2 regions of the Rhizobium sp. USDA 3886 genome follow, and region 2 is predicted to be linked to the other one. Evidence: riboswitches for the same ligand, from Rfam matches in the RefSeq annotation. Region 2 holds a riboswitch; the other holds the start of a gene.
What was found. A riboswitch is a leader RNA that binds a small molecule or an ion and turns the genes downstream of it on or off. The one in region 2 is predicted to bind FMN.
Positions count from the first base shown of each region.

Region 1: another riboswitch for FMN. It lies ahead of ACZ9BX_RS02815 (DMT family transporter); the one in region 2 lies ahead of ribB (3,4-dihydroxy-2-butanone-4-phosphate synthase).

Region 1 covers NZ_JBWCDC010000001.1:554,188-559,376, forward strand. Annotated here, with positions in the region: gene lon (endopeptidase La) at 1-838, shown strand, start outside; gene ACZ9BX_RS02805 (hypothetical protein) at 810-1,046, shown strand; gene hupB (DNA-binding protein HupB) at 1,043-1,318, shown strand; FMN riboswitch at 1,443-1,592, shown strand; gene ACZ9BX_RS02815 (DMT family transporter) at 1,682-2,581, shown strand; gene ACZ9BX_RS02820 (esterase-like activity of phytase family protein) at 2,676-4,874, shown strand; gene ACZ9BX_RS02825 (aldo/keto reductase) at 4,941-5,189, opposite strand, start outside.
Region 2 covers NZ_JBWCDC010000003.1:2,496,872-2,502,060, reverse strand. Annotated here, with positions in the region: gene ACZ9BX_RS35075 (glucose 1-dehydrogenase) at 1-663, shown strand, start outside; FMN riboswitch at 769-913, shown strand; gene ribB (3,4-dihydroxy-2-butanone-4-phosphate synthase) at 1,029-1,655, shown strand; gene ACZ9BX_RS35065 (IS110 family RNA-guided transposase) at 1,978-3,006, opposite strand; gene ACZ9BX_RS35060 (oxidoreductase) at 3,402-4,247, opposite strand; gene ACZ9BX_RS35055 (Atu4866 domain-containing protein) at 4,296-4,712, opposite strand; gene ACZ9BX_RS35050 (SDR family oxidoreductase) at 4,709-5,189, opposite strand, start outside.

The sequences.
Region 1 (5,189 bases), on a different contig from region 2:
CGGCGCCCTGATGGCGATCAGCCAGCAGTACACCCGCGAGGCCGGTGTCCGTAACTTCGAACGCGAACTGATGAAGCTCGCCCGCAAGGCGGTGACCGAGATCATCAAGGGCAAGGCGAAGTCCGTTCACGTCACAGCCGAAAACATCGATGACTATCTGGGTGTTCCTCGCTTCCGCCATGGTGAGGCCGAGCGCGAGGATCAGGTCGGCGTCGTCACCGGTCTTGCCTGGACGGAAGTCGGCGGCGAGCTGCTGACGATCGAAGGCGTGATGATGCCGGGCAAGGGTCGCATGACGGTCACCGGCAACCTGAAGGAAGTCATGAAGGAATCGATTTCGGCGGCGGCATCCTATGTCCGCTCGCGCGCCGTCGATTTCGGCATCGAGCCGCCGCGCTTCGACAAGAGCGACATCCACGTGCACGTGCCGGAAGGTGCGACTCCGAAGGATGGTCCGTCGGCGGGTGTCGCCATGGCAACCGCGATCGTCTCGATCATGACCGGCATTGCGGTCAACAAGGATGTCGCCATGACCGGCGAGATCACCCTTCGCGGCCGCGTTCTGCCGATCGGCGGTCTGAAGGAAAAGCTGCTCGCGGCGCTTCGCGGCGGCATCAAGAAGGTGTTGATCCCGGAAGAAAACGCCAAGGATCTGGCGGAGATTCCGGACAACGTGAAGAACAACATGGAGATCATCCCGGTATCCCGCATGGGCGAGGTGATCAAGCATGCGCTGGTTCGCAGGCCCGAGCCGATCGAATGGGATGGAACGGTTGAAACGCCGGTCATCGCGACGGTCGAGGGCCTCGATGAGACAGGTGCAGCCATCGCTCATTGAGCGCTGTCTGCCACATTTATGTCAAAATGCTGCAAAACTCGGAAAAGGCTGGCTTAAAACGCCAGCCTTTTTTGTGAAAACGTCACAGAGCCGCTTGCTTTTCCTTGATTTGCAGGGCTTTTGGGTTGCGGCGGGCCTGATGAAACCTATTCTGTGCCTGGCTTACAGATTGAGTCGTTTCGAACCATTGAAAGGGGTGGAAACATGAACAAGAATGAACTCGTGTCCGCAGTTGCCGAAAAGGCTGGCCTCACCAAGGCTGACGCTGCTTCTGCTGTCGACGCTGTTTTCGACGTTGTCCAGGGTGAACTGAAGAATAAGGGCGACATTCGTCTCGCCGGCTTCGGTAGCTTCACCGTTTCTCATCGCGCTGCCACCAAGGGCCGCAACCCGTCCACCGGCGCTGAAGTCAATATTCCGGCTCGCAACGTGCCGAAATTCACGCCCGGCAAGGGCCTGAAGGACGCTGTCAACGGCTAATGAGATTTGCTTGGCCGCCGGATAACGAGACCGGCAGTCCAGGTTTGGAAGGGTTCGGCGAAAGCCGGACCCTTTTCGGTTTTCTGCGGGATCTTGCGGGGCTCTCAAGTTTCATTTACGGCTTTTCTGTTCTCAGGGCGGGGTGAAAGTCCCCACCGGCGGTAAGGGTCTCGGCCCGAGCCCGCGAGCGCCTTCCTTGCTCAGTGCGGAAGGGTCAGCAGATCCGGTGCGATGCCGGAGCCGACGGTTATAGTCCGGACGAAAGAGAGTGATCACAGGCACGAAGGGCAGGGAACTGCCCGGCGGTGTTGTTGCGCTCATGCGTCCTGATTTGTGTTGGTCCTTTTGTTCTGGATGAATGACATGAATCAGACTTCCCTCAGCATTTCCAGGTCGCGTGCCATGGCGGGTGCCGCCTGGATGGTGCTCGCCGGCGTGGCCTTCTCGATCCTCAATGTCGTCACGCAATGGTTGACGATGACGCTTGCCTTCCCGGCCGCTTCCGCCGCCTTTTGGCAATATGCCTTCGCGCTCGTCTTCTCGCTGCCGTTCCTTTATCGCGCCGGCTTCTCGGCGATGCGCACCGATTATCCCTGGCGCCATATCGTGCGCGTCGCTTTTGCCGCCCTCGGCGTCGAAGCCTGGGTCTCGGGTCTCGCCTCCGTGCCGATCTGGCAGGCGATCGCGCTGGTGATGACCTCGCCGTTCTTCATCATCCTCGGTGCGCGTCTCTTCCTCGGGGAACGCGTCGGCCCGGCGCGCTGGGCGGCAACGGCCGCCGGCTTTGCCGGCGCGATGATCATCTTGCAGCCCTGGTCGGACAGTTTCACCTGGGCGGCCCTGCTGCCGGTGCTTTCGGCGCTGCTTTGGGGCGCAGCCTCGCTGATCACGAAGAACCTGACGGGCATCGAGCGGCCCGAAACCATAACGGTCTGGCTGCTGGTGCTGCTGACGCCCATCAATGGCGGGCTTGCTTTGGCGGCCGGCTTCGAGGTGCCGATGGGTATCACGCTTGGGCTCTTCATATTCGCCGGCCTGCTGACCGTGCTCGCGCAGTATTTTCTCACACTTGCCTATGCGGTGGCCGACGCTGCCTATGTGCAGCCCTTCGACGACCTCAAGCTGCCGCTCAACGTCTTTGCGGGCTGGCTCGTCTTCGGTTATGCGCCCACAGGCTATCTATGGCTCGGCGCGGCACTGATCCTCTGCGCCTCGCTTTTCATCATGCGCAACGAACTCAGCCGCGAGCGAACGGCAACATAGACAAGGCAGTGCAAAACACGCTACCTGTCATGCGTCTGTCATCACCGTGCCGCAAAAATCCCACGTTTCGAATATTCGACACGTGGGGGATTTCATGACCATTTCATCGCGCAAGGCAGCGCTGGCTGCCGCTCTTCTCGCATCCGTTGCTTTTCCGGCTGCTGCGGAGCCTGTTTTCAATCGTATCGCGTCCTTCCCGGTTGCCGCAAACCTGCCCGCTGGCAAGGACAAGCTTTCCACAACCTCCGCCGAAATCATCACCGCCACCGATGATGGCAAGACGGTGATTTACAGCGACAGCCCGCTCGGCGCGATAGGCTTCGTCGACATCACCGATGCCAAGGCCCCGAAGGCAGGCGGGGCGCTGATGATGGACGGAGAGCCGACCTCCGTTACGTCGGCAGCCGGCAAGGCGCTCGTCGCCGTCAACACCGGCGAGAGCAAGCAGAAGCCCTCCGGCCGTCTGGTAATCGTCGACGTTGCCACCAAGAAGATCGAGAACACGTGCGATCTCGGCGGCCAGCCGGATTCGATCGCGCTCAACAAGGACAAGACGCTCGGCACGATCGCCATCGAAAACGAGCGTGACGAAGACGTCAACGACGGCAAGATCCCGCAGATGCCGGCAGGCGATCTCGTGATCTTCCAGGTCAAGGACGGTACGGTCGATTGCGGTACGATCAAGCACATTGCGCTGACCGGCCTCTCCGCCGTCGCCCCCGAGGACCCGGAGCCCGAATTCGTTTCCTTCAACAGCCAGGACGAGATCGCCCTGACGCTGCAGGAAAACAACGAGATCGTCATCGTCGACGCCAAGACCGCTCAGGTGAAGACACATTTCTCCGCCGGCAGCACGGACCTTTCCGGTATCGACACGAAGAAGGACGGCGCGCTGAAGTTTGCTGGCGAGCTGAAGGGCGTGCTGCGCGAACCCGACGCCGTGAAGTGGCTGGACGGCAACCGTCTCATCGTCGCCAACGAAGGCGATTATGAAGGCGGCTCGCGCGGCTTCACGATCTTCGACAAGACCGGCAGGGTTCTCTACGAATCCGGCAGCTCCTTCGAGCGTGCCGTTGCCGATCTCGGCCACTATCCGGATGGCCGCTCAGGGTCGAAGGGCGTCGAGCCGGAAGGCCTGGAAGCCGCGACCTTCGGTGGCCAGCAGTATTTCTTCGTGCTTGCCGAGCGCGCTTCGGTTGTCGGCGTGTACAAGGATACCGGTGCCGATCCGGAACTCTCGCAGATCCTTCCCTCGGGCGTTTCGCCGGAAGGCGCCGTAGCCATTCCCTCGCGCAACCTCTTTGCGACAGCCAACGAAGTTGATCTCGGCGAAGATGGCGGCCCGCGCTCGCATGTCATGATCTACGAGCTTGCCGAAGGCGAGAAGGCCTATCCGCAGATCGTCGCGGCCGAGAAGGATAGCAATCCGGTCGGCTTTGCCGCCCTTTCGGGCCTTGCGGCCGTTCCGGAAAAGCCCGGTAGGCTCTTTGCGGTCAGCGACAGCGTGCTCGGCATGCAGCCGACGATCTACACGATCGATGCTACGCAAAGGCCCGCCGTCATCACCGAAACGCTGACGGTCAAGCGTGACGGTGCTGCCGCCCAGAAGCTCGACATCGAGGGCATCGCCGTCGACGAGAAGGGCTGGTTCTGGCTCGCGTCAGAAGGCAACAGCGATAAGCTGCTGTCGCACGCGCTCTACCACGTCAATCCGAAGGGCGAGATCAAGGCCGAGATCGCCCTGCCGAAGGAACTGACTGCTAACGAAATCCGCTACGGTTTCGAAGGTGTGACGATCATCGGCTCCGGCGATGATGCAACGCTCTGGATGGCCATTCAGCGCGAATGGAAGGACGACGAGAAGGGCTTCGTGAAGCTCGTGTCCTACAATCCGAAGAGCAAGGAATGGGGCGCCGTGCGCTACCCGCTCGACAAGTCCGAAAACGGCTGGGTCGGTCTTTCGGAAATCTCCGCTCATGGCGACAATGTCTACATCATCGAGCGCGACAACCTCGTCGGCGATGCCGCAAAGCTGAAGAAGCTCTACAAGGTGGCGATCACCGATCTCAAGCCCGCCGAGCTCGGCGGCGAGCTTCCGGCCGTCAAGAAGACCGAAGCCTACGACTTCCTGAACGAGCTGAAGACCGCCACCAACGGCTACGTGCTCGACAAGATCGAAGGCTTCACCTTCGACGCCGGCGGCAAGGCTTATGCCGTCACCGATAACGACGGCGTCAGCGATTCTTCGGGCGAAACGTTGTTCTTCCCGGTCGATCTGGTCGGCACGAACTAAGGTCTCCGTATTGAACCGAAATTGCCGGGTCAAATCCCGGCCATTTCTGATTCCGAGGGGTTACACTTACCAGCGCTGATGCACATGCGGGGCGATCAGCCGCTCGTAGATCTCGCGGGTCGCCTCCATGACATCGTGGGAGAGCGGCGCGAGATCGGCAGCCGCCGCGTTGGCCCTTGCCTGTTCGGCGTTGCGTGCGCCGGGGATGGCCACGGTGACCGCGTCGTTCATCAGGATCCAGCGAAGCGCGAAGGCGGCCATGGTGGCGCCCTGCGGCACCAGCTTGCGCACTTCCTCGACCGCCTGCAGGCCGAC
Region 2 (5,189 bases):
TCGGTCCATGCAGTCGCCGAGCAGATCAAAACCGATGCTGGCAATGCTATCTCCTTCGTCGGAGACGTCACCGACAAAGCCAGCGTGAAGGCTCTCTACGACGCAGCAGAGAAGGCTTACGGCGCTGTGGACGTGTCGATCCAGAACGCCGGCGTCATCACCATCGCCCGCATCGAAGACATGACGGAAGGTGAGTGGGACAAGGTCATGGCCGTCAACACCAAGGGCGTCTTCTTGTGCGCGCAGGAAGCAATTCTGCGCATGCGCAAGCATGGACGAGGTGGCCGTATCATCAACACCGCCTCCGGCCAAGCGCGCGACGGCTTCATCTACACGCCACACTACGCCGCTTCAAAGATGGGCGTTGTCGGGATCACCCAAAGCCTTGCCAAGGAAGTCGCGACCGAAAACATCACCGTCAACGCCTTCTGCCCGGGCATCATCGAAACGGATATGTGGGCTTATAACGATCAGGCGTGGGGGAAGCTCCTCGGCAACTATGGCCCTGGAGAACTCATGAAGCAATGGGTCGAAGGCATTCCGATGAAACGGGCCGGATCAGGTGAGGACGTCGCCGGTCTCGTCACTTTCCTCGCCAGCGACGATGCTGCCTACATCACCGGCCAGACGATCAACGTCGATGGCGGCCTGATCATGTCGTAGCTTTATTCGACAATAAGAAACGGTGCGTTCACTGGAAAACCGGATTTTCGCTCGGTTGGCGGCCGGCGACCTCTTGCACAACAAGGCATCGATCCTCTATGTTGCATGCGTTCTCAGGGCGGGGTGCAATTCCCCACCGGCGGTATCGAGGCAACTCGGAGCCCGCGAGCGCCTTCGTGGATACGGAGGGTCAGCAGATCCGGTGAGATGCCGGAGCCGACGGTTACAGTCCGGATGGAAGAGAGCAATGCAGCGGACGCCGCCTCAAGAGCGGCGTTTCGTATGCTTGTTCGCCCAAGGGAAAATGGTGGCTATGACAGGCCATGCACGCCGCTCACAGCGGCTAACCCTTGAAAGGCAAGAAGTTGGCAATTTCCAAAATCGATGATGCGATCGCCGCAATTTCGCGGGGCGAGATCGTCGTCGTTGTCGATGACCGTGACCGGGAAAACGAAGGCGATCTCGTGATCGCTTCGGAAGCCGTAACTCCGCAAGCAATCGCGTTCATGATGAATCAAGCTCGCGGCCTCGTCTGCGTTGCGATGGAAGGCGAGAGGCTTGATGAGCTTGACATTCCTTTGATGGTGCCACGCAACACCGAGGTGCTGAAGACCGCCTTCACCGTCTCCGTGGACTACATTCCCGAAACGACGACTGGGATATCCGCCGCCGACAGGGCCGCGACCGTTCGAGCACTCGTCAGGGAAGGTTCTCGCCCCGAGGATTTTGCACGGCCAGGTCATATCTTTCCGCTTCGAGCCCATGCGAACGGCGTCCTTTCCCGCCCTGGCCACACCGAAGCAGCAGTGGACCTCGCCAAGCTTGCTGGTCTATCCCCGTCCGGCGTGATTTGCGAGGTGGCCAACGACGATGGCACGATGGCACGTCTGCCGGAGCTCGAACGCTTTGCCGAACGGCATGGTCTTCATCTGATCACGATTGAAGACCTCATAGCCTTCAGGGCAGCGAGCGTGTCCGTTAAGGCGGCCTAGTTCCTAAGCGCTCGTGGCGCCTGCTTTCATGTGCGGGGGCAAAGTTCAAACATGGGTCATGTATGGATGCCCCCGTTCATGCAAGGCTTTCATAGAACGATATGAACGTGTGATCGGGTGCGGTCATGTATCAGGCCTTTCGTTGCGGCTTGAGTACAACCGCTGGCCGGTATGGAGCTGCGCGGATCTGGTGCAAATCAATTCTGCGAGCTCGTGGCTCACTGACCCCTATGCATTTCCAGGCCCACTCTCACCGATCTTTGTCCTTACCGTTCGCTGACCTCCTCACACGCCGACGATCCGCCTGGCGATGGCTCGCTTGTTACGCCGCAGCCAGAGCGGAATCCCTGTAATTTTCGTTCTTCGTCACCATCGCCCAGATCGATCGAGCCATTTTGTTGGCAAGGGCAATCGCAACGAGAATGCGGGGCTTGCGCGCCAACATACGCGCCAGCCATGAGCTCTCGGGAGGAGCTTTGCGGCATGCCCATCGGATGACCGTCATTGCGCCGATGATCAAAAGCCGCCGTATGTCACGCTGACCCATCTTCGACGTTCGGCCGAGTACCTGCTTTCCGCCGCTCGAATGCTGTTTGGGTACGAGCCCCAACCATGCCGCAAAGTCTCGACCTTTGCGGAATGTCGTCATGGTAGGGGCGAAAGCTTCGATCGCCATGGCCGTGATCGGTCCCATTCCAGGCATGGACATCAATCGGGCTGTGTTCTCAGAGCGCATCGCTTCCGACTTGAGCGCCTTTTCCAAGCTGGTAATCCGGGAAGAGAGCGCCTCGATCTGTTCAAGGTAAAGCCGTGCGGTTTCCACGACAATGAGTTCGAGGCCGGCGGCGTCATCCTCGATTATCTGCGTCAACAAAGCCAGGTTCGCAATTCCCTGCGGCGCAATGACCCCATGCTCAGCGAGGTGCGCGCGGAGGGCGTTGATGAGCTGTGTTCGCTGACGGACGAACAGGTCCCGCGTCCGGAAGATCATCGAGCAGGCTTGCTGGCTCTCAGTCTTCGGAACCACGAACCGCATCGACGGGCGGAGAGCCGCTTCAACGATCGCCTCCGCATCGGCCGCATCATTCTTCTGCCGTTTGACGAACGGCTTTACATAGGCCGGAGGTAGCAAGCGAACTTCGTGGCCGAGCTTGCCGATCTCACGAGCCCAATAATGGGCGGTCGCACAGGCTTCCATTGCAACTGTGCATTTCCGCAGCTTTGCGAAAAACGCGAGAACCTGACCGCGGGACAATTTCCTGCGCAGAATAATCCCACCATCGCTTCCGGCGGCGTGCACCTGAAACACTCGCTTTGCCAGGTCCAGGCCGACAATGCTAATTTCCTTCATGGATGCTCTCTCCTCTAAGTGACATTCTCGCGAACATCACTCTGGCACATTGCGATGCCGTCGGGAGGGGGCATCCACTCCATCAATTCTCGATGGAAATATTCCGGAAGGCCGGGTCAGTTCTTAGTGGAAATCAAAACCGAGCATTGACCGGTCTGACTTCGGCGAGCATCCCATCACGCGCCTGAAGAAGGTGCTGAACGCACTCTCGTACCCGAGCGCGCGATTATCGACACCGATCGATTGCCGTCGGATAAACAGCCGCCGGCAATCAGCATTGCCAGCGGCACAACATCAGCCGGGGTCACGCCGCCCGCCATTCGCATGCGTTTGGGCGCGATCTTACCACCACCGACACAGCGACTGAGGTTTTCCGTCGCGCTTCGAACGGCGAGCTATTCACCGGGAAAGTCGGCGCTGTTCGTTATCTCAGCCCAGGCTTCGAAATTCTCCCGTAGAGCATCAAGGCGTGCCAAGGCCACGTTGAGGGCGACACGCCCCAGAAGCAGGCGAAGTGGTGGCCTCTCAGCCTCGAAAACCGTCACGATCGCCTGTGCGGCACGGGCCGGATCGCCAGGCTGGTTGCCGGAGACAGCCCTGGTCGCTTCGCGCCGCTTCCCGGCGGTTTCCGCGTAATCTTCGATCCATGTCTCGGATTCGATCATCGATCGGCCGGCCCAATCGGTGCGAAAGGCGCTCGGCTCCACGATGGTGACGTTGATACCGAGCGGTGCGACCTCATGCCAAAGCGATTCCGACAAGGCTTCGACGGCAAATTTCGTGGCGTGATAATAGCCCGTTGCCGCAAAGGCGACGAGGCCTCCGAGAGACGAAATGTTGAAGATGTGCCCACGCCGGTTCCGGCGCATTCCGGGCAGGACGCGCTTGTTAAGTGTATTGAGGCCGAAGACATTCACTTCGAACTGATCACGGATCTGCCGGTCGTCACCTTCCTCAATGGCGGAGAGATAACCGTATCCGGCATTGTTCACCAGCACGTCGATTCGGCCAAGCCGGGTCTCGGCCGCGGCGACGGCGCTGTCGATGGAAGTGGGGTCGGTCACGTCGAGCAGAAGCGGAAGCGCGCGCTCACCGTAGCGCGCGACGAGGTCGTCCAGGCTGGCAAGGTTTCTGGCCGTGACGACAGCGCGCCAGCCGCGCTCCAGTACCGCCTCGGCGACGGCGCGGCCGAGGCCGGAAGAGGCGCCGGAGACGAACCAGATGGGAGTACGCGTGCTCATGTCGGAGCTCCTTTCAGGATTATTCACGTCTTTAGCGATTCAGATGGATCAGCGGCGGCGCAGAATCATTCCGCCATGGTGAAGGGTGTTTCGGTCGACGAAGGTTCCATCGGCCATGAAGCCGGTGTCGTCCCAATAATCGATGTGATTGTCCCGGATCTCGTAGCGACCTTCATAGGCGCTTTCGCGATTTCCGCGCGCTTCGTCATAACGTCCGTTCGGCAGCAGATTGTGCCGAACCCTATTGTCGGCGGTCGTCCACATGCCGACATAGGGATGATCTGTCATCCTTTGTTCTTCCATAATTTCATGCCTGTTCCTGCCTGTATCGGAGGCGTTCGCCGGGGTGGAAAGAATTGCCAGCACAGTGAGAGCGAGCCAGTTCCTGCCGAACACTCGGTACGTATGCCTTCTCCGCGCCACACGCTGACAAGCGTTCAGGGCTAGGGCCTGACTCTTGATCATCCGATTTGGCCCTGCGGCCGCACGGTGATCTCGTTCAGTCCGACGCTGGCCGGGGTCTCGATCACATGGCGCACCACGCAACCGACATCGGCCGGCTGCAAGGCGCTGGCGCGGTATTCGTCCATGAATGCTATGGTCTCGGCATGGGTGATGGTGTTGGCCAGTTCGCTTTCGACCACGCCGGGATTGATACACGTAATCTGGAGTTCGGGGTGTTCCTTTCGCAGGCCCTCCGAGATTGCGCGGACCGCAAATTTTGATGCCGAGTAGACCGCTGCGGTAGGCTCGACGGACAACGCCCCGATCGACGCGATGTTGATGATCTGTCCAGCGCCGCGAGCATGCATGTGCGGCAAAACCGCCCCAATGCTCCACAGAACACCTTTGATATTCACTTCGATCATGCGGTCCCATTCTTCGTAGTGGCCGGCGACGAGTGGCGACAGTGGCATGATGCCGGCATTGTTCACCAGCACA